3 regions of the Streptomyces sp. NPDC055632 genome follow, and region 1 is predicted to be linked to each of the others. Evidence: riboswitches for the same ligand, from Rfam matches in the RefSeq annotation. Region 1 holds a riboswitch; each other region holds the start of a gene.
The links. Region 1 has a riboswitch for cyclic di-AMP ahead of ACWGSR_RS24360 (M23 family metallopeptidase). Riboswitches for the same ligand answer to the same signal wherever they lie in the genome.

Region 2: linked by a shared signal. The riboswitch ahead of ACWGSR_RS15290 (transglycosylase family protein) and the one ahead of ACWGSR_RS24360 (M23 family metallopeptidase) in region 1 are both predicted to bind cyclic di-AMP.
Region 3: linked by a shared signal. The riboswitch ahead of ACWGSR_RS10430 (M23 family metallopeptidase) and the one ahead of ACWGSR_RS24360 (M23 family metallopeptidase) in region 1 are both predicted to bind cyclic di-AMP.

Annotation. Positions count from the first base shown of each region.
Region 1 covers NZ_JBSHHY010000020.1:115,480-123,234, reverse strand. Annotated here, with positions in the region: gene ACWGSR_RS24365 (GntR family transcriptional regulator) at 127-810, opposite strand; gene ACWGSR_RS24360 (M23 family metallopeptidase) at 1,031-1,801, opposite strand; cyclic di-AMP (ydaO/yuaA leader) riboswitch at 1,815-1,977, opposite strand; gene ACWGSR_RS24355 (M16 family metallopeptidase) at 2,262-3,629, opposite strand; gene ACWGSR_RS24350 (M16 family metallopeptidase) at 3,656-5,002, opposite strand; gene ACWGSR_RS24345 (DNA gyrase/topoisomerase IV subunit A) at 5,184-7,643, shown strand; gene ACWGSR_RS24340 (CobW family GTP-binding protein) at 7,646-7,755, opposite strand, start outside.
Region 2 covers NZ_JBSHHY010000009.1:174,997-182,751, reverse strand. Annotated here, with positions in the region: gene ACWGSR_RS15315 (NAD(P)/FAD-dependent oxidoreductase) at 1-540, opposite strand, end outside; gene ACWGSR_RS15310 (Ppx/GppA phosphatase family protein) at 942-1,856, opposite strand; gene ACWGSR_RS15305 (DUF501 domain-containing protein) at 1,853-2,473, opposite strand; gene ACWGSR_RS15300 (FtsB family cell division protein) at 2,520-2,990, opposite strand; gene eno (phosphopyruvate hydratase) at 3,091-4,377, opposite strand; gene ACWGSR_RS15290 (transglycosylase family protein) at 4,702-5,427, opposite strand; cyclic di-AMP (ydaO/yuaA leader) riboswitch at 5,431-5,602, opposite strand; gene ACWGSR_RS15285 (transglycosylase family protein) at 5,861-6,904, opposite strand; gene ACWGSR_RS15280 (cytochrome P450 family protein) at 7,080-7,755, opposite strand, start outside.
Region 3 covers NZ_JBSHHY010000005.1:274,397-282,151, reverse strand. Annotated here, with positions in the region: gene ACWGSR_RS10440 (STM4011 family radical SAM protein) at 1-821, shown strand, start outside; gene ACWGSR_RS10435 (SGNH/GDSL hydrolase family protein) at 808-1,620, opposite strand; gene ACWGSR_RS10430 (M23 family metallopeptidase) at 1,780-2,751, opposite strand; cyclic di-AMP (ydaO/yuaA leader) riboswitch at 2,755-2,914, opposite strand; gene ACWGSR_RS10425 (tyrosine-protein phosphatase) at 3,331-4,152, shown strand; gene ACWGSR_RS10420 (DUF6126 family protein) at 4,198-4,347, opposite strand; gene ACWGSR_RS10415 (helix-turn-helix domain-containing protein) at 4,394-5,014, opposite strand; gene ACWGSR_RS10410 (aspartate aminotransferase family protein) at 5,091-6,476, opposite strand; gene hpnH (adenosyl-hopene transferase HpnH) at 6,484-7,506, opposite strand; gene ACWGSR_RS10400 (phosphorylase family protein) at 7,514-7,755, opposite strand, start outside.

The sequences.
Region 1 (7,755 bases):
CGGTGCCCGCCGATTCCCCGGGGCCCACGGCCTTTCGCTTTTCCACTCCCGCTCCCCCGCCGCCCCCATTTCCGGGCAGCACGAAAAGCCCCGTGGAATTTCTATTCTTTGTATACGGTGCGCGTGTTAATTCCGGGCGCTCGTCGTGTTGACGACGTGTTGCGAAACCCTCACACGCCCGCGCTCCGGCCTCTTGAGCCGGTGCAGCGGCAGCGAGCGCTCCGCGTGCAGCGCGGTGAGGGCCCTCGCCCGCTCGGCGTCGCCGCGCGCCACCGCGTCCACGATCGCGCCGTGTTCGGCCCAGGCCTCCACCGGCCGCTCGGGCTGCTCGACCGCGTACATCCAGGCGATCTTGTGCCGCAGCTGGGTGAGCAGCGCCGTCAGCGGAGGGCTGCCGGAGGCCTGCGCGAGCGTCTCGTGGAACCAGCCGCCGAGCGAGCGCAGGTCCTCGCCCTGGCCGCGCCTGGCCCGCTCCTGCCCCAGCCTGACCAGGCCGCGCAGCACCTTGAGGTGGGCGTCGGTGCGCCGCTGCGCGGCCCGCGCGGCCCCCAGCGGTTCGAGCAGCGCCCGCATGTCGAGCAGGTCGGCCGCCTCCTGCTCGGTGGGCTCGGCGACGTGCGCGCCCGCGTGGCGGCGGGTGAGGACGAAGCCCTCGGACTCCAGGGTGCGCAGCGCCTCGCGGACCGGGACGCGGGAGACCCCGTACCGGCGGGCGAGCTGCTCCTCGGTCAGCCGGCTGCCCCGCTCGAAGACGCCGGAGACGATGTCGTCCCGGATCGCCGTGCATACCGAATGCGCGGGAATGCGCATGTCCGACCTCCGCCTTGGTCCGCGCGAGACAATTCGAGCGGCGCCTGTTCTGCGCCTGATCCGCGACTCTATTGCAGCCCGCCGGAATTTCCGATGCCCCACCGGAATCCATGACGGGCTTTTGGCCGACGGCGGGACGACGAAAAGCCCCGGCTCAGCACGAGCCGGGGCTTTTGCGACGCGGAGGTCCCCGATGGTCAGGGACGCGCGGGACGCCGGGTCAGACGGCGACGCCGCGGGCGCGGAGGTAGGAGACCGGGTTGATGTCGGAGCCGTAGTCGGCGCTCGTCCGGGCCTCGAAGTGGAGGTGCGGGCCGGTCGAGTTGCCGGTCGAGCCCGAGATGCCGATCTGCTGGCCCGGCTCGACGGTCTGGCCGACGTGCACCCCGATGGAGGAGAGGTGACCGTACTGGGTGTACGTGCCGTCGTGCATCCGGATGACGATGTTGTTGCCGTACGCGCCGCCCCAGCCGGCCTCGACGACGGTGCCGGAGCCGACGGAGACGACCCGGCTGCCGTAGGCCGCGTGGAAGTCGACGCCGGAGTGGCTGCCGGAGGACCAGAGCGAGCCGCCGGTCTGGTAGCCGGTGGAGACGTACGAGCCGGCGATGGGGAGCTGGAAGGAGTTCAGGCGGCGGCGCTCGGCCTCGCGGGCGGCGCGGGCCCTCTCCTCGCGGATCTCCTTGGCGCGAGCCTCGGCCTTGCGCTTCGCCTCGGCCTGGGCCTTCTGCTCGGCGACGGCCTCGAAGGCCTCGCGGTCCTGGGCGTCGGCCTGGGCGTTGAGCCGGTCGACGAGGGAGTCCTCGGCGATCACCTTGGTGAGGCCGGTGTCCTCGGGGGAGCGGTTGTCCGTGTCGGCGGCGAGCGCCGGGGAGGCCAGGGTTCCGATGACTCCGGTGGTGGCGAGGGTCGCCACTCCGGCGATGCCCGCGCCGCGGCGCGCCATCCGGCTCGAACCACGATGCTTCCCGGTGGCACGGGTGAACGCCATGAAGACGTTGTTCCTTTCCTTCCTTCTCGCCTACCGGGTTAGCTGACGGGTTCGGAGCAGGAAGGTCTCCTACGGGCCCCTCCGCGCGAGGCGAAGGCGTCCGATTCACCCCAGGGACTGCGTGGGTCCCCGGCTCCCCAGGCTCGCGCCTGACGGGGACTCGGCGATGACTGTCCGGTGCCGCGGGCGCGGCGGGTGCAACTGGCGAACAGCCGCACCGACGCTATGCGGAGCCCCAGTCGATCACCAACCGAACACGACCTTTTGTAAGGCATGCCACAGGGCAGATGATCACTTTGGCGCCAATACGGACAATTCGCGGGGGTGTTCCCCGTGCGGCTCCCGCACCGACGGCCGGAAGGGCCCCGACGGTCCGTCACGTCGGGGCCCTTCGTCCAACCGTCGAAGCCCTTCGTCCGCCCGGCCGGCGGCGGTGGGCCGCCGGCCGGACAGGGGCCGATCAGCCGGTGACGACGGTCACTTCACCGATGCCGAGCGCCCGCACCGGCTCCGCGATCTGCGCCGCGTCGCCCACCAGGACCGTGACGAGCCGGTCCACCGGGAAGGCGCTGACCACGGCCGCGGTCGCCTCGACGGTGCCGGTCTCGGCCAGGCGCGCGTACAGCTGGGCCTGGAAGTCGTCCGGGAGGTGCTGCTCCACCTGGTCGGCGAGCGTCCCGGCGACGGAGGCGGCCGTCTCGTACTTGAGCGGCGCCACCCCCACCAGGTTCTGCACGGCGGTCTCCCGCTCGGCGTCCGTGAGCCCCTCGGCGGCCAGGGTGCGCAGCACCTTCCACAGGTCGTCCAGGGCCGGGCCCGTGTTGGGGGTGTCGACGGAGCCGCTGATGGCGAGCATCGCGGCGCCGTTCCCCCCGGCGTCCGAGCGGAGCACCTGCCCGAAGGCCCGCACGCCGTACGTGTAGCCCTTCTCCTCGCGCAGGACCCGGTCCAGACGCGAGGTCAGGGTCCCGCCGAGGCAGTACGTGCCGAGGACCTGGGCCGGCCAGGCGCGGGCGTGCCGGTCCGGGCCGATCCGGCCGATGAGGAGCTGGGTCTGGACGGCGCCGGGGCGGTCCACGATCACGACCCGGCCGGTGTCGTCGGCGGTGATCGGCGGCATCGGCAGCGGCTCGCCGGGCTCGCCGGTCCAGGCGCCCAGCGTCTCCGCGAGGACCTTCTCCAGGTCGACCCCGGTCAGGTCGCCGACGACCACGGCGGTGGCCGTGGCGGGCCGCACGTGCGCCGCGTAGAAGGCGCGGACCGCGGCGGCGTCGATCGCCCCGACGGTCTCCTCGGTGCCCTGGCGCGGCCGGGACATCCGGGAGTCGGCCGGGAACAGCTCCCTGGAGAGCTGCTTGGCGGCGCGCCGGGCCGGGTTGGCCGTCTCGTGCGGGATCTCGTCGAGGCGGTTGCGCACCAGGCGCTCGACCTCGGTGTCCAGGAACGCCGGGGCGATCAGGGCCTCGGAGAGCAGCCCGAGCGCCTTGGGCAGCCGGGAGACCGGGACCTCCAGGGAGACCCGTACGCCCGGGTGGTCGGCGTGCGCGTCGAGGGTGGCGCCGCAGCGCTCCAGCTCGGCCGCGAACTCCTCGGCGCTGTGCTGGTCGGTGCCCTCGGAGAGGGCGCGGGCCATGATGGTGGCCACGCCGTCGAGACCGGCGGGCTCGGCGTCCAGCGGGGCCGGCAGGAAGAGCTCCACGGCCACGACCTGCTGGCCGGGGCGGTGGCCGGTGAGGACGGTCAGGCCGTTCTCCAGGGTGCCGCGGTCCGGGGCCGGGAAGGCCCAGGGGCGGGCGGTGCCCGGCGTCGGCTGCGGGTGGAACTCCATGCTCGTCAAAGACGCGGCAGCCTCGGTCACTGCTCCGCCCCCTCTTCCTCGTCGCTCTCGCTCTGTTCGGTGCCCACCGGCTCGTAGACCAGGACCGCGCGGTTGTCCGGGCGCAGCCGGGCCGCGGCGGCCTCCCGGACCTCCTCGGCGGTGACGTCGAGGACGCGGTCGACGGCGGTGAGGGCCAGCTGCGGGTCGCCGAACAGGACGGCGAACCGGCACAGTTCGTCGGCGCGGCCCGCGACGGTGCCGAGCCGGTCCAGCCACTCGCGCTCCAGCTGGGCCTGCGCGCGCTCCATCTCCTCGGGTGTGGGGCCCTCGGCGGCGAACCGGGCGAGCTCCTCGTCGACGGCCGCCTCGATCTCGGGGACCTCGACGCCGCCGGACGTCTTGACGTCCAGCCAGCCGAGCGAGGGCGCCCCGGCGAGCCGGAGCAGGCCGAAGCCGGCGGCGACGGCCGTGCGGTCCCGGCGGACCAGACGGTTGTGCAGCCGGGAGGACTCCCCGCCGCCCAGGACCGTCAGGGCCAGGTCGGCGGCGTCGCACACGCGCGTGCCGTCGTGCGGCAGCCGGTAGGCGGCCATCAGGGCGCGCGCCGGGACCTCCTCCTCGACGACCTCGCGGAGCTGCTCGCCGATGACGTCGGGCAGCTCGCCGGAGCGCGGCGCGGGCTTGCCGTCGTGGCCGGGGATGGAGCCGAAGTACTTCTCGATCCAGGCGAGGGTCTGCGCCGGGTCGATGTCGCCGACGACGGAGAGCACCGCGTTGTTCGGTGCGTAGTACGTGCGGAAGAACTCCCGCGCGTCCTCCAGGGTGGCCGCGTCCAGGTCGGCCATGGAGCCGATGGGCGTGTGGTGGTACGGGTGGCCCTCCGGGTAGGCGAGGGCGGTCAGCCTCTCGAAGGCCGTGCCGTACGGCACGTTGTCGTAGCGCTGGCGGCGCTCGTTCTTGACGACGTCCCGCTGGTTCTCCATGGACTCGTCGTCCAGGGCGGCGAGCAGCGAGCCCATGCGGTCGGCCTCCAGCCAGAGCGCGAGCTCCAGCTGGTGCGTGGGCATGGTCTCGAAGTAGTTGGTGCGCTCGAAGCTCGTCGTGCCGTTGAGCGAGCCGCCCGCGCCCTGCACCAGCTCGAAGTGGCCGTTGCCGTGGACCTGCTTCGAGCCCTGGAACATCAGGTGCTCGAAGAGGTGGGCGAGCCCCGTGCGGCCCCGGACCTCGTGGCGCGAGCCGACGTCGTACCAGAGGCAGACCGCGGCGACCGGGGTCAGGTGGTCCTCCGAGAGCACCACGCGCAGGCCGTTCGCCAACCGGTGCTCGGTCGCTGTCAGGCCGCCGGAGCCGGCCTCGGCCGTGGCCGTGTGACCCATGGGCATGTACGTCCCTTCGATCGCGATGTGAAAAAGTCCTGCCACTGTATGCAAGCGCGCCGACACCTGGCGAAGTTCCCGTCCCTTCGAGATGTCCCTCTTCCGGGTCGAGGTCGGCGTTGTCGGTGGCACGGTCCACAATGGTCCGCGTCAGATCAACCTTGTTGGTGAAGGAGCCGCAGCCGCGATGGCCCGCCGCAGCACGAAGACACCGCCGCCGGACGACGCGTACGAGGAGAGGATCCTCGACATCGACGTCGTCGACGAGATGCAGGGCTCCTTCCTCGAGTACGCGTACTCGGTGATCTACTCGCGCGCGCTCCCGGACGCCCGCGACGGCATGAAGCCCGTCCAGCGCCGCATCGTCTACCAGATGAACGAGATGGGGCTGCGTCCCGACCGCGGCTTCGTGAAGTGCGCCCGGGTCGTCGGCGAGGTGATGGGCAAGCTGCACCCGCACGGCGACGCGTCGATCTACGACGCGATGGTCCGCATGGCACAGCCCTTCTCCATGCGCCTCCCCCTCGTCGACGGCCACGGCAACTTCGGCTCCCTCGGGAACGACGACCCGCCGGCCGCCATGCGGTACACCGAGTCGCGGATGGCTCCGGCCGCGCTGCTCATGACCGAGTCCATCGAAGAGGACACGGTCGACTTCGCGCCGAACTACGACGGCCAGGAGCAGGAGCCGGCGGCGCTGCCCGCCGCCTATCCGAACCTGCTTGTCAACGGCGCGTCCGGCATCGCGGTCGGCATGGCGACCAACATGCCCCCGCACAACCTCGGCGAGGTCGTCGCGGCCGCCCGCCACCTGATCCGGCACCCGAACGCCGACCTCGAGACGCTGATGCGCTTCGTGCCCGGCCCGGACCTGCCGACCGGCGGCCGGATCGTCGGCCTCTCCGGCATCAAGGACGCGTACGCGTCGGGGCGCGGCTCCTTCAAGATCCGCGCCACCGCGACCGTGGAGACCGTCACGGCCCGCCGCAAGGGCATCGTCGTGACCGAGCTGCCCTTCACGGTCGGCCCCGAGAAGGTCATCTCCAAGATCAAGGACCTGGTCGGCTCCAAGAAGCTCCAGGGCATCGCGGACGTCAAGGACCTCACCGACCGCAGCCACGGCCTGCGCCTGGTCATCGAGATCAAGAACGGCTTCGTGCCCGAGGCCGTCCTGGAGCAGCTCTACAAGCTGACGCCGATGGAGGAGTCCTTCGGCATCAACAACGTCGCGCTCGTCGACGGACAGCCGCTCACCCTCGGCCTCAAGGAGCTCCTGGAGGTCTACCTCGACCACCGCTTCGAGGTGGTCCGCCGCCGCTCCGAGTTCCGCCGCACCAAGAAGCGCGACCGGCTCCACCTGGTCGAGGGCCTGCTCGTGGCGCTGCTCGACATCGACGAGGTCATCCGCCTCATCCGGGAGAGCGACAACTCCGCGCAGGCCAAGGAGCGCCTGATCGAGCGCTTCTCCCTGAGCGAGATCCAGACGCAGTACATCCTGGACACCCCGCTGCGCCGCCTCACCAGGTTCGACCGGATCGAGCTGGAGGGCGAGCGCGACCGCCTCAACGGCGAGATCGACGAGCTGACCGGAATCCTGGAGTCCGACGCGGAGCTGCGGAAGCTGGTCTCGGCGGAGCTGGCCGTGGTCGCCAAGAAGTTCGGCACGGACCGCCGGACCGTCCTGCTCGAATCGGCCGGCACGCCCGTCGCGGCCACGTCCCTCCAGGTCGCGGACGACCCGTGCCGGGTGCTGCTCTCCTCGACCGGTCTGCTGGCCCGTACGGCGACGGAGGCGCTGCCCCCCACCGAGCCGGACGCGAAGCGGGTCAAGCACGACGTGATCGTGTCGGTGGTGGCCGCCACCCAGCGCGGTGAGGTCGGCGCGGTGACCTCGGCCGGCCGGCTGCTGCGGATCTCGGTGATCGACCTGCCCCGGCTGCCGGACACCGCGTCCGCGCCGAACCTGGCGGGCGGCGCGCCGCTGTCGGAGTTTCTCTCCCTGGAGGCGGACGAGACGGTGGTCTGCCTGACGACCCTCGAGGAGGCCTCGCAGGGGCTCGCCCTCGGCACGCTCCAGGGCGTGGTGAAGCGGGTGGTGCCGGACTACCCGGCGAACAAGGACGAGCTGGAGGTCATCACCCTCAAGGACGGTGACCGGATCGTCGGCGCGACCGAGCTGCTGACGGGCGAGGAGGACCTGGTCTTCATCACCTCCGACGCCCAGCTGCTGCGCTACCCGGCGTCCCAGGTGCGGCCCCAGGGCCGGCCCGCGGGCGGCATGGCGGGCGTCAAGCTCACCGCGGGCGCCGAGGTCCTCTCGTTCACGGCGGTCGACCCGGCGGCGGACGCGGTGGTCTTCACGGTCGCGGGCTCCACGGGCGCCCTGGACGCCTCCGCCGGTACGTCGGCGAAGCTGACGCCCTTCGACCAGTACCCGCGCAAGGGCCGCGCGACCGGCGGCGTCCGCTGCCAGCGCTTCCTGAAGGGCGAGGACGTCCTGATCCTGGCCTGGGCGGGCGCCACCCCGGTCCGCGCCGCCCAGAAGAACGGCACTCCGGTCGACCTCCCGGAGATCGACCCCCGCCGCGACGGCTCGGGCACCCCGCTGGCAAAGCCGGTGGAGGTGCTGGCGGGCCCGGCCAGCTAGGGCTAGGACCTGTGGGAACGGGAGCCGGAGGAGGCCTGGAACAGGGTCTCCTCCGGCTCCTCCTCCGTCTGCGGCACGTACCGCAGGACGCCCCACATGCCGGCCTCGTCGG
Region 2 (7,755 bases), on a different contig from region 1:
GATGGTCTCCGCGCCGGCGAAGCCGCCGCCCACGAAGACGAAGGTCAGCGCCTTGCGGCGGACCTCCTCGTCGGTGGTCGAGTCGGCCTTGTCGAGCTGCTCGAGGACGTGGTTGCGCAGGCCGATGGCCTCCTCGATGCCCTTCATGCCGATGCCCTGCTCGGCGAGGCCGGGGATCGGGAAGGTGCGGGAGACCGCGCCCATCGCGATGACGAGGTAGTCGAAGGGCAGCTCGTACGCCTCGCCGACGAGCGGGGCGATCGTGGCGACCTTGCGGTCCTGGTCGATGGTGGTGACCCGGCCGGTGAGCACCTCGGCTCCGCGGACGACGCGTCGCAGCGGGACGACGACGTGGCGCGGGGAGATGCTGCCGGCGGCGGCTTCGGGGAGGAAGGGCTGGTAGGTCATGTACGACCGCGGGTCGACGACCGTGACGGTCGCCTCCGCGTAGCGCATCTTCTTGAGGATGCGCCGAGCTGCGTACAGGCCTACGTACCCGCCGCCTACTACGAGGATCCTGGGACGCTCCGTGGTGCTCATGCCATCGAGTATCCACCCCGTCCGGGGGGTGTGTTCGTGCGCCCCTTCACAAGGTTGGTGGACACCTCTGCTACACTCCGCCGCCCACGTGATCCACGTCATGTTCCTGCAAAGGAACCGAGGTGCAGTGGCGAACGTTGTTCACCCCCCGTGAACTGGACCGGAGAGCCTCCGTTAACCCTGAACCGGAGGCCCCGTTCACGCGATGGAAACACCGGGCGGATCGGCCTCCGCACCTGCGAAAGGGCCCTGAGACACCCCTCGGAGGGCCCAACGACCCCCTTCGGACTCCCTCAGGGCCCTTTTCCTTGTGAAGAACTTCACGAACTTTCCCGGCGGAACCCCGCGGGAAGGCTCGATAGCGCACCTCTATGCGTCGGATAGAGCCTTCCCATCGAGGTCTACGCGACGGACAGGGCGATCCCGTCGAGGATGTCGTGCTCGCTGACGACCACCTCGCGGGCGCCGACGCGCTCGACGATCTCCCTCAGGACGAGCGCCCCGGCGACGATCACGTCGACCCGCCCGGGGTGGATCACGGGGATCGCGGCCCGCTCGTCGTGGGTGGAGGCGAGGAGCCGCTCGGTGACCTCGGCGACCTGCCCGGCGGAGATCCGGGAGTGGTGGACCTTCTCGGAGTCGTACTCCGGGAGGCCGAGGGCGATGGCGGCGACGGTGGTCACGGAGCCGGCGAGTCCGACGAGGACGTCGGCCGTGTCGATCGGCACGGCCTCGGCGGCCAGGTCGAGCGCGGCCCGGACGTCGGCGCGGATCGCCTCGGCCTCCTCGGCGGTCGGCGGGTCGTGGCGGACGTGCCGCTCGGTGAGCCGGACGCAGCCGATGTCGACCGAGCGGGCGGCCTGGACGTGGTCGGTGCCGGTGACGAACTCGGTGGAGCCGCCGCCGATGTCCACGACGAGGTACGTCTCGGTGCCGGGCAGCTCGCCGGTGGCGCCGGCGAAGGAGAACGCGGCCTCCTGGTCGCCGGTGATGACCTCGGGCTCGACGCCGAGGATCTCCACGACCCCGTTCACGAAGTCGTCGCGGTTCTCGGCGTCGCGGGAGGCGGAGGTGGCGACGAAGCGGATCCGCTCGGCGCCCAGCTCCTCGATCACGGCGGCGTACTCGCGGCAGGCGGCGAAGGTGCGCTCCAGGGCCTCCGGGGCGAGCCGGCCGGTCCGGTCGACGCCCTGGCCGAGCCGGACGATCGTCATCCGCCGGTCCAGCTCGACCAGCTCGCCCGTCTCCGGGTGCACGTCGGCGACGAGGAGGCGGATGGAGTTCGTGCCGCAGTCGATTCCGGCGACCCTGGTCACTTCTCCTCCTCGGCGCCGTCGGCGGCGTCGTCGACCGGCTTGAAGGCGAAGTGGCCGTCCCGGTCGCCCTCGACCGTCCAGCCGTCCTCCTCCTTCGGCGCCGCGCACGGGGTGACGCACGGGCCCTTGGCCCACCACTCCGGCAGCATCGCGAGCGCCTCGTCGCCGAACGGGTTCACGCCCGGGCCCGCGACCAGCGAGTGGCCGACGAGGACGTGCAGGCACTTGACCCGGTCCGGCATGCCGCCGGCGCTCGGGAAGCCCTCCAGGACCTCGATGGCGTCGCGGCGGGCGAGGTAGTCCTCGTGCGCGGCCCGGTAGGCGTCGGCGAGCTCCGGGTCGGTGGCGAGCCGGGCCTGCATCTCCTTCATGACCCCGTTGGCCTCCAGGGTGCCGATGGCCGAGGCCGCCCGGGGGCAGGTCAGGTAGTACGTGGTGGGGAAGGGGGTGCCGTCGGGGAGCCGGGGCGCGGTCTCGACGACGTCCGGCTGCCCGCAGGGGCAGCGGTGCGCGATGGCGCGCAGGCCGCGGGGCGGCCGGCCGAGCTGGAGCTCGAAGGCGGCGACGTCCGCCTCGGTGGGCTCGGTGCGTTCGGTCTGCGGAGGGGGCGTTTGCATGTCTGCCTTGGGTGCCTAGGTCGTCGGTCGTCGGTCGTACGGGAGGTCAGCGGCGGTCGGCGTTGTCCACGCCGTCCCAGAGGTTGTCGTACCAGGGGCGGTCCGCCGCTCCCTGGTCGGCGCGGGGCCGCTGCTCCGCGCCGGGGTCGTTCACGGTGAAGCCGGTCTCGCCGGGAAGCACGTAGTGCAGGTGCTCGCGGGCGAGGCGGCGGACGTAGGCCGGGTCCTGGAGGCGGGCCTTCTCGTCCCTCAGCTCCTGCACCCGCCGGGCGGCCTCGGCGGCCCTGCGCTCCTGCTCGGCGATCTCGCCCTGCTGGGAGACGTAGCTCCGCATGGGATAGGCGAGGGCCACCACCAGGGAGCAGACGACGAGCGCGAGGAAGGCCGCACGGCCGGTGAGCCGGGAGCGGCGGGCCTGACGGCGGGTCTGGGAGCGGTAGACACGGGCGGCGGTCTGCTCGCCGAGCAGCCTGAGCCGGGTCGCGGTCGAGAACCGGTCCCGGTCCTTCACGGCCATGTCGTGTCGCCTCCCCTGTTCACGCGGACGTCCCCGCACACGGTACGGGACCGGGTACGGGGACGTACGGAAGCCGCCCTGTGGAGGGGCGCGGTGGGTGTCAGCCCTTGAAGCGCGGGAAGGCACTCCGGCCGGCGTACACCGCGGCGTCGTCGAGGATCTCCTCGATGCGCAGCAGCTGGTTGTACTTGGCGACGCGCTCGGAGCGGGCCGGGGCGCCGGTCTTGATCTGGCCGCAGTTGGTGGCGACGGCCAGGTCGGCGATGGTGACGTCCTCGGTCTCGCCGGAGCGGTGGGACATCATGCACTTGAAGCCGCTGCGCTGGGCCAGCTCGACGGCGTCGAGGGTCTCGGTCAGCGAGCCGATCTGGTTGACCTTGACGAGCAGGGCGTTCGCGGACTTCTCCTCGATGCCCCGGGCCAGGCGCTCCGGGTTGGTGACGAACAGGTCGTCACCGACGAGCTGGACCTTCTCGCCGAGCTTCTCGGTGATGACGTTCCAGCCGGCCCAGTCGTCCTCGAACAGCGGGTCCTCGATGGAGACCAGCGGGTACGCGGAGACGAGCTCCTCGTAGTACTCGGTCATCTCGGCGGCCGAGCGGGACTTGCCCTCGAACTCGTACGAGCCGTCCTTGTAGAACTCGGAGGCGGCGACGTCGAGCGCGAGCGCGATGTCCTTGCCGGGCACGTAGCCGGCCTGCTTGATCGCCTCAAGGATGAGGTCGAGCGCCTCGCGGTTGGAGCCGAGGTTCGGGGCGAAGCCGCCCTCGTCGCCGAGGCCGGTGGAGAGGCCCTTGGACTTCAGGACGGACTTGAGGGTGTGGTAGACCTCGGTGCCCCAGCGGAGGGCCTCGGAGAAGGACTCCGCGCCGATCGGGGCGATCATGAACTCCTGGATGTCCACGTTGGAGTCGGCGTGCGACCCGCCGTTGAGGATGTTCATCATCGGAACGGGCAGCAGGTGCGCGTTCGGGCCGCCCAGGTAGCGGAAGAGCGGGAGGTCGCTGGCCTCGGAGGCGGCGTGCGCGACGGCGAGGGAGACGCCGAGGATGGCGTTGGCGCCGAGCGAGGACTTGTCCGGGGTGGCGTCCAGGTCGAACATGGCCTGGTCGATCAGGCGCTGCTCGGTGGCGTCGTAGCCGACGAGCTCCGGGCCGATCTGCTCGATGACGGCGAGGACGGCCTTCTCGACGCCCTTGCCCTGGTAACGGTTGGGGTCACCGTCGCGGAGCTCCAGGGCCTCGAACGCACCGGTGGAGGCGCCGGACGGAACGGCAGCACGGCCGGTGCTGCCGTCGTCGAGGCCGACCTCGACCTCGACCGTGGGGTTGCCTCGGGAGTCCAGGATTTCCCGGGCTACGACGACGTCGATGGACGGCACGAGCATCTCCTTCTGGGATGTGACGCTGGATGTGACGCAAGGTCGGTGCGGGGTCGCTCGGCCTTGCGACAAGAGCCTAACCGCCCCGGCGGCTCCGACCGGCCGGGCGCCCGCCCCCTGGGACGAAAAAGGACCCAAGGGCACGCACAGCGGGGCGAAAGGCCCCAGATCTACCGGCCGGTAACCATCAGGTGGGCCGCGGGAGGCCCCGGTGAAAGACGGAACCCCGGTCCGGCGCGCACGGGGGACGGGCGCGCCGGACCGGGGTGGGTCACCGCGGGAGGGTCGTCGGGGGCGCGTGAGCCGCCGGACTCACACGACCCGCCGGGCTCACTTCAGGTGGAGCTGCTGGCCCGGGTAGATCAGGTCGGCGTCGTCGACGACGTCCTTGTTGAGCTCGAAGAGCTCGGCCCAGCCGCCCTCGACGCCCTGCGCCTCGGCGATCTTGCTGAGGGTGTCGCCGGTCACGACCTTGTACTCGCCGTCGCCCTTCTCGACCGTCTCGCCGGTCGGGGTGGTGACGGTCTTCTCGGCGCCGGCCTGCGGAGCGGCCTGGCGCTCCTTCTTCGGGGCCTGGCGCTGCTCGCTGCGGGTGGTCGGCTGCTCGGCCGTGCGCTGCTTCTTCTGCTTCTTCTGCTGCTTCGGCTGCTCCTGCGCGCTCTCGGCGGAGCCGCCGTCGTAGGAGGCGCCGGAGAGGCCCACGCCGCAGCTCGGCCAGGCACCCTTGCCCTGGCCCGCGAGGACCTTCTCGGCGATGGCGATCTGCTGGGACTTCGACGCCTGGTCGGCGGTCGACGCGTAGGCGGTGCCGCCGTACGCGGCCCAGGTGGAGGCCGAGAACTGGAGGCCGCCGTAGTAGCCGTTGCCGGTGTTGATGGACCAGTTGCCGCCGGACTCGCACTGGGCGACGCGGTCCCACTCGGAGGAGGTGGCGGCCGAGGCGGCGCCCGCGGTCATCAGCGGGGCGGCGACGGCGACACCGGTGACGCCGACGAGCGCGGCGATCTGGGTGGCCTTGGAGGGACGGCGGTGTTTGCCCTTGGTGGAAAACAGCATGGGAATTCTCCTCACCGACGCCTGCGAGGTGAGCTGTCGGGTTCGGGCCGAAGAGTTGCCCGGCCGCGCGTCCTAGCACGCGGCTTCACCCCAAGCCGGTCGTCGGCCGTCTCTCGACGGCCGGGGCCGGCACTTACCTTGGGTCCCCCGCTCCTGCCTTCGGCGCTTGCGCGACGACTGTTCCCATCGACCGACGGCAGGATTCGGCGTTTCGGTCGACGGGGCCCGCGGTGGCGAGCGGTGATGACCGTAGACACAGAACCCTCCGAAGTTCAAAGAGGCTCATACGACGAATTTCGCCTCTTCTTGCCCTTCGGAGGGGACTGTTTGCGCAGGTGGGAGATGACGGAAGCGGAGTTTGCGGGCGCGACACGCCAGTTGGGACAAAGAGACCCATGTCTCACTCGTCCAGAACCGGACATACGCCCGCGAACTACCCCTCCGCCGAGACCGGACTCGCCGTCAGATCGAGGTTCTGACCAGGGAGGATGAGGTCCGGATCGATGCCCACGGTCCCCTTGTTGGCGTCATAGAGGGCGGTCCAGCCTCCGGGCAGTTCGTTCGCCTGGGCGATACCCGAAAGGCTGTCACCCGGACGCACGACGTATTCACCCGAAGAGCCCTGACTGTCCGTTGTGTCCGCATTCTTCGCTTCGTCAGCGATGGGAAGCGATTCGGCACCTTCGGCAGACTTGTCCTTGCCCGAGGCATGTCTACCGGCTTCGGTGGAGCTGTCCGGCTTGTCGGTTTCCTCCGGAGCGGCCTCGCCCCGGTGCTTGCCCGTGCCGGGCGCGGCCGACGCTCCCCCGTCTCCCGGAACGCCGGGCGTCACGGGCGTACCGGGCGTCACGGACTCCTCGGGGGCGACGGGGGCCGTCGGGTCCACCGGGAGCGCCGGGTCGGCCGGGAGCGTCGGGTCCGCCGGGTCCGTCGACCCGGTCGGCGCGGACGGCGTGGCGGGGGCGGTCGGCGCGGTCGGGCCCGCCGGGGCGGCGGGAGCCGTCGGCGTGGCCGGCGCCGTGGACGTGGCGGGGGCGGACGGCGTGGCCGGGGACTCCGGCGTCGCGGTGGACGGCGCGGCCCCGGAGACGTCCGGCGAGCCCGAGTTCCAGCTCGACTCGGGGACGGGCGCCACGGAGGGCGCCGGAGCGGTGGCCGGGCCCGGGTCCACCCCGGTGGGCTTCCCGTCGTTCGTCAGGCCGGCGATCGGCGCGCAGGTCCCCCAGGCGTCGCTGCCCTTGGCGAGGGCCTTCTCGGCCACGGCGATCTGCTGGGCGCGGCTGGCCAGGTCGGCGCTGGGCGCGTACGCCAGGCCGCCGTGGCGCTCCCAGTCCCCCTGGGTGAACTGGAGGCCGCCGTACATCCCGTTCCCGAAGTTGGCGGTCCACTGGCCGCCGGACTCGCACTCGGCGACGCGGTCCCACGTGGCGGCGTCGGCGGCGGACGCGGATCCGGTGGCGAGCAGAGGCAGCGCCATGGCGGATCCGGTCACGCCCGCGGCGACGACGATGGCGGGGGCCTGACGGGGGCGACGGTGTCGTCCGTTCCCGGAACGCATAGGTACGCCTTTCGCGTGACGGCTGAGACTGCGGCGAAACGTAGCGGCATTCGAACGCTCGTCACAAGTCGATGGCCGCCCGATCACATGAAGATCACAGTTCTGACGTTCCGTCAGTGTGCGAGAGGGGTACGGACGGGGAGAACTCCACCGGAAGCGTGCGCAAACCGCGCATGATGAGCCCTCCGCGCCACCGCAGTTCGGCCGGATCGGCGGCGAGCCGCAGGTCCGGCAGACGGGTCAGCAGGGTGGCGAGCGCCGCCTGTCCTTCGAGGCGGGCGAGGGGCGCGCCGAGGCAGTAGTGGATGCCGTGGCCGTACCCGAGGTGCTGGTTGTCGCGCCGGGCGAGGTCGAGCACGTCGGGCCCGTCGAACCGCTCCGGGTCCCGGTCGGCGGCGGCGAGCACCACGAGCACCGGGTCGCCCGCCGGGATCTCCTGCCCGCCGATGGTCAGCGCCCGCGTGGCGTACCGCCAGGTCGCCATCTCCACGGGCCCGTCGTACCGCAGCAGCTCCTCGATCCCGGTCTCCAGGAGCCCGGTCTCGCCGGCGGCGAGGGAGGCCTGGAGGAGTCCCCTCTGTCCGGGATCGCGCAGCAGCGCGTACAGACCGTTCCCGATGAGGTTCACGGTGGTCTCGAACCCCGCGAAGAGAAGGATGAAGGCCATGGCGGCGGCCTCGTTCTCGGTGAGGTGCTCGCCGTGGTCGGAGGCCTTGATGAGCCCCGAGATCAGGTCGTCTCCCGGCTCCTCGCGCTTGCGGTGGATCAGC
Region 3 (7,755 bases), on a different contig from region 1:
GCGACTACGACTGTCCGTACTGCCCCTTCGCCAAGCGCCGGGACAGCCGCGAGCAGTTGCGCGCGGACCGGGCGGCGCTCGAACGGTTCACCGGGTGGGCCGCCGCGCAGACCGGTGACCGGCTGCGGATCCTGTTCACTCCGTGGGGCGAGGGCCTGGTGCGCTCCTGGTACCGGCGGGCGCTCGTCGAGCTGTCGCGGCTGCCGCACGTCGAGCGGGTGGCGATCCAGACCAATCTGAGCTGCCGGACCGACTGGCTGGCGGACGCGGACCCGGAGGGCGTGGCCCTCTGGTGCACGTACCACCCCGGGCAGACGCCGTACGAGCGCTTCCTCGCCAAGTGCCACGACCTGGCGGAGCGGGGCGTGCGGTTCAGCGTGGGCGTGGTGGGCCTTCCGGAGCACCGGGAGCACGCGCGGCGGCTGCGGGACGCGCTGCCGCCGCACGTGTACCTGTGGGTGAACGCGGCCGAGGGGCACGCGTACACCGACGCGGAGGCCGACGGGTGGACGGAGCTCGACCCGCTCTTCCCGTACAGCCGGCATCCGCACCGCTCGGCGGGGCTGCCCTGCCGCACCGGCGAGTCGGTGATCTCGGTGGACGGCGCGGGGACGGTGCGGCGCTGCCACTTCGTCAAGGCCGAACTGGGGAACCTGTACGACGGTTCGTACCGCGCCGCCCTGCGCCCCCGCGCCTGCCCCCTCGCCGTCTGCGACTGCCACATCGGCTACGTCCACCTGGAGACGCTGCCGCTGTACGACGTGTTCGCGGGCGGGGTCCTGGAGCGGATCCCCGCCGCGCCGCCGGCTACAGGGGCATGAGGTCGCCGAGGGGCATCAGGTCGGGGCGCTTGGCCTCGACGTGGTCCCCGGAGCTCTCGCCGCGCAGCCGGCGCCCGATCCAGGGCACGAGGTACTCCCGCGCCCACTGGATGTTGTCGCGGCGCACTTCGAGGGAGCCGCGCGGCGGGACCGGCGGCCACACCTGGTCGGGGTCGGCGGGCACCGGCAGGCCGAGGACCTGGGCGGCGCGCAGGGCGACCCGGGTGTGTCCCTCGGGCGAGAGGTGCAGCCGGTCGCCGTCCCAGGCCCGCCTGTCCTGCACGGACTTCAGGGACCACAGGTCGAGGACCGGGCAGCCGTGGCGGTCCGCGATGGCGCGGACGTGCGCGGTGTAGGTGGCGATCTTGCCGCGCAGGTGCCGGAGCACGGGGACGTCGCGGGTGTCGAACCCGGTGGTGATCATGACGGTCCCGACGGCGGAGGTCAGTTCGGCGACGGCGCGCTCGAAGCGCTCGGCCACGTCGTCCGGGTCGGTGCCGGGGCGGATGATGTCGTTGCCGCCCGCGCAGAAGGTCACCAGGTCGGGGGCGAGTTCCTTCGCCCGGGGGACCTGTTCCGCCACGATCTGGTCGAGGAGGCGCCCGCGTACGGCCAGGTTGGCGTAGCGGAAGGCGTCGTGCTCCGGCAGCTGGTCGGCGAGCAGGACCGCGAAGCGGTCCGCCCAGCCGACGTACGTCCCGTCGGGGCCGGGGTCTCCGACGCCCTCGGTGAAGCTGTCACCGATCGCCGCGTACGACCCGAATGCGTTCTTGTCTCTTGATCTCGAATCGTCTGCCACGGGGGCACATCCTTCCCTTTCGCGTGTGACCTACGCGACCGTAAGGAGGGGTTGACGGCGGGTGACATATGCCACCGATAAAGATTCCCCCAAGTCGGAATAGGCCGACGGCCCGGCACGGGTGTGCCGGGCCGTCGGAAAGGGGTGTCCCCCGGAGCGTCAGACGGAGACGCCGTGCTGGCGCAGGTAGGCCAGCGGGTCGACGTCCGAGCCGTAGTTCGGCGTGGTGCGGATCTCGAAGTGCAGGTGCGGGCCGGTGGAGTTGCCGGTGGAGCCGGAGAGGCCGATCTGCTGCCCGCCGCTGACGCTCTGCCCGGCCGAGACCGAGAGGGAGGAGAGGTGGGCGTACTGCGAGTAGTTGCCGTCCGCGTGCTTGATGACGACCTCGTTGCCGTACGAGCCGCTCCAGCCGGCGGAGACGACCGTGCCGGCGCCGACGGCGCGGACGGTGGTGCCGGAGGAGGCGATGAAGTCGACGCCGGTGTGGTAGCCGGAGGACCACATGGAGCCGGAGGCGCGGTACGGGGTGGAGAAGCCGCCGGTGACGGGGGCGACCCAGCCGGAGGAGGAGGCGGTGGAACCGGTGGAGGACGAGGAGCCGGTGGAGCGCTCCGCGGCCTTCGGGGTGGCGGCGGCCGGGGCGGCGGCGCGGCGGTTCTCGCGGGAGGCGCGGGGGGCGTCGTCGCCGTTCTTGCCGGACTCCTGGGCGCTGTGGGTGCTCTTCGGGCCGGCGGGGGCGGAGCCCTTGGCGCCGATGGTGAGCTTCATGCCGGGCAGGATGAGGGAGGGGTCCGCGCCGATGGTCCGGCGGTTGTCCTCGTACACCTTCTGCCAGCCGCCCTCGAGGTGGTGGTCGGTGGCGATCTTCGACAGGTAGTCGCCGGGGACGACGGAGTACGTCCGGGGGCCGGTCTCGGCGGCGGCCTTCGCGGGGGCGGCCTTCGCCGCGACGACGTGCGCGGTGACGGCGGACTGGACGGAGGCGGGGGCCGGGGCGGCCTGCTCGGCGGCGTGGGCCCCCGTGGCGCCGAGGAGTGGGAGGGCGACGACGGCGCCTCCCGTACCGGCGGCGGCGAAACCGCGGGCGAGGGGGTTGTTCTTGGGACGGCGGTGCTTACCCTTCGCGGGCATGGCGAATCCTCTCCGGCGCCTGCGAGGTGAGCTGTCGGGTTCGGACTGGAGATGCCCGGCCGCGCTCTCGCGCGGCTTCACCCCGAGCCGTCCTGCATCGCGGGACCGGCGTACTTCCTGGGTCCCCCGCTCCTGCCACGCATGGGATGGGTGGAATTCCGGGCGGTGGCAGGATTCGGCGGTCCGTCCGGATTGAGCGTGACGCTAGACGAGCGGAGTCGGCGCGAACAAGCCGCTGTTTTGTCCCGGCATTCCGCCCTAGATCGTTCCCCCGGAATTCCGGTCACCCTCCGTGGACGACGATCCTCCGACTCCCTTTTCCCGTAAGGAAATCGCGCCGGACTCCCGGCCACGATCCGTCACCTCTATGACCCTGCTCACGCGCCGAATCCCATCTCGCCTGCAAACAGGGCGCGTTATACGCAATGGCTCAATAGGGGCGCGCCATACTCAACGCCCCAATTGGGACAGATCACTCATTCCCGTCCGAGGGGGTGCGCCACGCCCCTCCCGTCTGGATGATTGCCCCAGGAACCGATTCGCGTCGGGCATCCGAACACCGACTTTCCAGGAGCATCCGTGACGCAGCAGCTGCCGCAGGTCCCGCCCGTAGAAGCCGACGAGCCCGAGCTGGCGGAGGTCCGCAACTTCCGGGACGTGGGCGGCCTGCCGACGACGGACGGGCGCGCGGTCCGCCCCGGCCGTCTCTTCCGCAGCGGCCACCTCGCCCACGCGACCGAGGACGACGCCGCCTTCCTCGCCGGACTCGGACTGCACACGGTCTTCGACTTCCGCAACGAGGCCGACCGGCGGATCGAGGGCCCGGACGTCGAGCTGCCCGGCGTGCGGAACGTGAACATACCCCTCAACGACCCGGCCGACGGCAAGGAGTTCTGGAAGCTGGTGCGCGACGGCGACACCGCGCAGCTGCGGGGGATCCTCGGCGACGGCAGGGCGGCGGCCCGGATGTCCGAGTCGTACCGGCGGATGGTGGTGGAGCGGACCGCGGAGCACAGCCGGATCCTGCACTCCATGGCGGAGGAGAGCGTCCCGGCCCTGATGCACTGCGCGGCGGGCAAGGACCGCGCCGGGCTCGCCGTCGCGATCACCCTGCTCGCCGTCGGGGTGGAGCGGACGGCGATCGAGGCCGACTACGTGAAGTCGAACGAGCCGCACCGCCGCTACAAGGTGCGCCGCAGCTCCACCGCCCCGGACGCCATGGGGCCCGAGGTGATGGAGCTGCTGGCCCCGCTCTTCGACGCGCGGGCGGAGTACCTGCGGGCCGCCTTCGAGACGATCGAGGCGACCTGGGGCTCGATGGACGCCTACTTCTCCGAAGGCCTCGCGCTGTCTCCGGAGACCCGCGAGCGGCTGCGGGAGCGCCTGCTCACCGAGGCGTAGGGAGCACGCGGCGCCGCGAGGACCCGCGGCGCCCGGGAGGTGCCCCTACTTCGCGCCCATCGCGAAGAGCAGGTAGAGGAAGCCGGCGAAGAGGTGACCGGCGACCAGGTAGGCGAAGAGGCGGAGCACCAGCCCCTTGGGGAACTTGCCCTCCCCGCGCTCCTCGCCGGTGACGGATGAAGACTTCTCGGACATATCAACTCTTTCCTGAAGAATCGTCACGGAAGAATCGTTCCGGCGGTCAGCGCCGGTGCGGGGTCCCGTCGCCGAGGCACAGCTCGGCGACGGGGCTCTGCATCAGGGTGTGGACGAAGAGCAGCTCGGCCCCGCCGGGGGTGGCGGCACCGATCCGGTGCGGGGTGAGCGAGTCGAAGTGCGCGCCGTCCCCGGGGTCGAGGACGTGGACCGCCTCGCCGAGCGCGAGCCGCACCCGGCCCTCCAGGACGTGGATCCACTCCTCACCGGGGTGGACGCGCACGATGTCGGCCCGGGTGGCGTACGGCACGTGCACCCGCAGGCACTGGAGGGCGCGTCCGGCGCCGCCCGCCTGGCGGTAGATCCAGCCGTCGGCCTCGACGGGCTCGGAGCGGTCGGCCCGGACCACGGGATCGCGCTCGGGGGGCGCCTCTCCCAGGAGCTCGGAGACCGTCGTACCGTAGATGCGGGACAGGGCGAGCAGCATCGGCAGCGAGGGCTGCCGGTTCCCCGTCTCCAGGCGCGAGAGGTGGGCCGGCGAGAGGCCGGCCCGCTGGGCGGCGGCCTCCAGGGTGAGCCCCCGGCGGCGGCGCTGGGCCCGCAGCTGCGGGGCGACGTCGGGCAGGGCGGCGGGGTCCGGGGAAGGGTCCCCGGGGACGTGGTCCATGCGTCCATTCCGCCAGGATCGTGCCTCTGAGGCAAGTTTCTTGCCCCAGAGGCAAAATCCGGAGGACCGTTTCGGGTCAGCGCTGGGCGACCGCCTGCCTGACCAGGGTCTTCCCGAAGTCCCACATCAGCCCGCCGCCCCCGTGGGCCTCGTCCATGACCGCCGTGAAGGCGGTGACGAACCGGTCCACGTCCGCCTCGTCGACGACGAGCGGCGGGATCAGCTTGATCACCTCCAGGTGGTCCCCGGAGACCTGGGTGAGGATCCTGTGCCGCTGGAGCAGCGGGACGACGACCATCTGGGCGAAGAGGCCCTTGCGGGCCGCCTGGAGCATCGTCCAGCGGCCGCGCAGTCCGAGCGAGGACGGCCGGCCGAACTCGATGCCGATCATCAGGCCGCGCCCGCGGATCTCGTGGAGCAGCTCGTACCGGGGCACCAGCTCCTTCAGCCGGCCGGAGAGCAGGTCGCCGATCCGGCGGGCGCGGGCGACCGTGCCCTCGTCCTCCATCACGGAGAGGACGGCGAGCCCGGCGGCCATGGCCTGCGCGTTCGACCCGAAGCTGGCGGAGTGGACCAGGACCCGGTCCATCGACGAGTAGACCTTCTTGAAGATCCAGTCCTTGCCCAGGGTGGCGCCGACCGGCACGTAGCCGCCGGAGAGCGCCTTGGCGACGCAGACGAGGTCCGGCTCGACGCCCTCCTCGTGCTGGTACGCGTAGAAGTCGCCGGTCCTGCCGAGGCCGGTCTGCACCTCGTCCGCGATCAGCAGGGCGCCGTGCCGGTGCAGCAGTTCCTGGGCCGCGCCCAGGAAGCCGGGCGGGGCCGCGTGGACGCCCTTGCCCTGGATGGGCTCCACGACGAAGCCGGCCACGTCCCCCTTCCGCAGCTCCCGCTCCAGGGCGTCGAGGTCGCCGAGGGCGATCGCGGTGTCCGGCAGGAGCGGGGCGAAGCCGTCCCGGAAGCCCCGCTCGCCGTTGACGGAGAGGGAGCCGGTGGTGAGCCCGTGGAAGGCGTGGGCGCAGTAGACGATCCTGGGCCGCCCGGTGGCGTACCGGGCGAACTTCAGGGCGGTCTCCACGGCCTCGGTGCCGCTGTTGCCGAAGAAGACCCGGTCGAGGTGGGGGCTGTGGGCGAGCAGCCGCTCGGCGAGGAGGCCGGGCAGCGGCTGGCAGTCGAAGCGGGTGAGGTCGGCGAGGCCGGCGTCCAGGACGTCGTGGAGGGCCTTGCGGACGACGGGGTGGTGCCGTCCGAGGCCCATCACGCCGAAGCCGGCGAGCATGTCCAGGTGGTCGTTCCCGTCGGCGTCCCAGAAGTGGGCGCCCTCGGCCCGCTCGTACACCTTGTCGAAGCCGATGGTGCGGAGCATGCGCGGGAGCTGCGGGTTGAGGTACCGGGCGTGCAGCTCGTACCGCTCGCCGCCGCGCTCGGCGAGCAGCGCCCGCAGGTCGAACCCGCCGGTCACGCGCCGCTCACCTGCTGTTCCCGGAGGCGGTCTCCCGGACCGCGCGCAGGGACTCCTTGAGGGAGCCCATGGTGGCGAGGACGGCGGTGGGCTCGTAGCCGCAGTGCGCCATGCAGTTGGCGCAGCGCGGGTCCTTGCCGCGGCCGTACTTCTCCCAGTCGGTCTCCTCGACGAGCTCGCGGTACGTGGGGACGTAGCCGTCGCTCATCAGGTAGCAGGGGCGCTGCCAGCCGAAGAGGGAGTAGTTCGGGATGGCCCAGGCGGTGCAGGGGAAGTCGGCCTTGCCCTCCAGGAAGTCCAGGAAGAGCGGCGAGTGGTTCAGCCGCCAGCGGCGCCGGTTCCCGCCGGCGAACGCCTTCTTGAAGAGCTCCCGGGTCTGCTCGACGCCGAGGAAGTGCTCCTGGTCGGGGGCCTTCTCGTAGGCGTAGGCGGGCGAGATCATCATCTCGTCGACCTGGAGGTCGTCGTTGAGGTAGTTGAGCACCTCGATGATGGTCTGCGGGGTGTCGGTGTTGAAGAAGGTGGAGTTGGTGGTGACCCGGAAGCCGCGCCGCTTGGCCTCCTTGATCGCCGCCACCGCCTCGTCGAACACGCCCTCCTTGGCCACGGACTCGTCGTGGCGCTCGCGCAGCCCGTCGATGTGCACGGCGAAGGCGAAGTACGGGGAGGGGGTGAAGTCCTCCAGCTTCTTGCGGAGCAGCATCGCGTTGGTGCAGAGGAAGACGTACTTCCTCTTCGCCACCAACTGCCGCACGATCTCGTGGATCTGAGGGTGCATCAGGGGCTCGCCGCCCGCGATGGACACCATGGGGGCGCCTGACTCCAGGACCGCGCCGACCGCCTGGGCGACCGGCATGCGCTGCTTGAGGACACCCGCCGGGTGCTGGATCTTCCCGCAGCCCTCGCACTTGAGGTTGCAGGCGAAGAGCGGTTCGAGCTCGACGATCAGCGGGAACTTGTCGCGCTTGCGGAGCTTCTGTTCGAAGAGGTAGGTCCCGACCCGGACGGACTGGCGGAGCGGCATGGCCATAACTCGCTCACCTCCTGGGGAGCAGCAAAGAACGGTGCCATTCGTAGAAAGCGGGAAGCACGGAACGAAGGACGCGAAAGGCCGATATTCCCCCGCGTACCGTCCCAATGCGGACCAGCTCATGCTCTGGAGCGTCCACGACCACCCGGACGGCCGCAACCGGACGCGCGCCCGGCCCCTCCCCGAAGGCTCCGGCGGCCCGTGCGGTGCGCAGGGTCGCGGCGGACTCCATGTCGACGGCGATCGCCC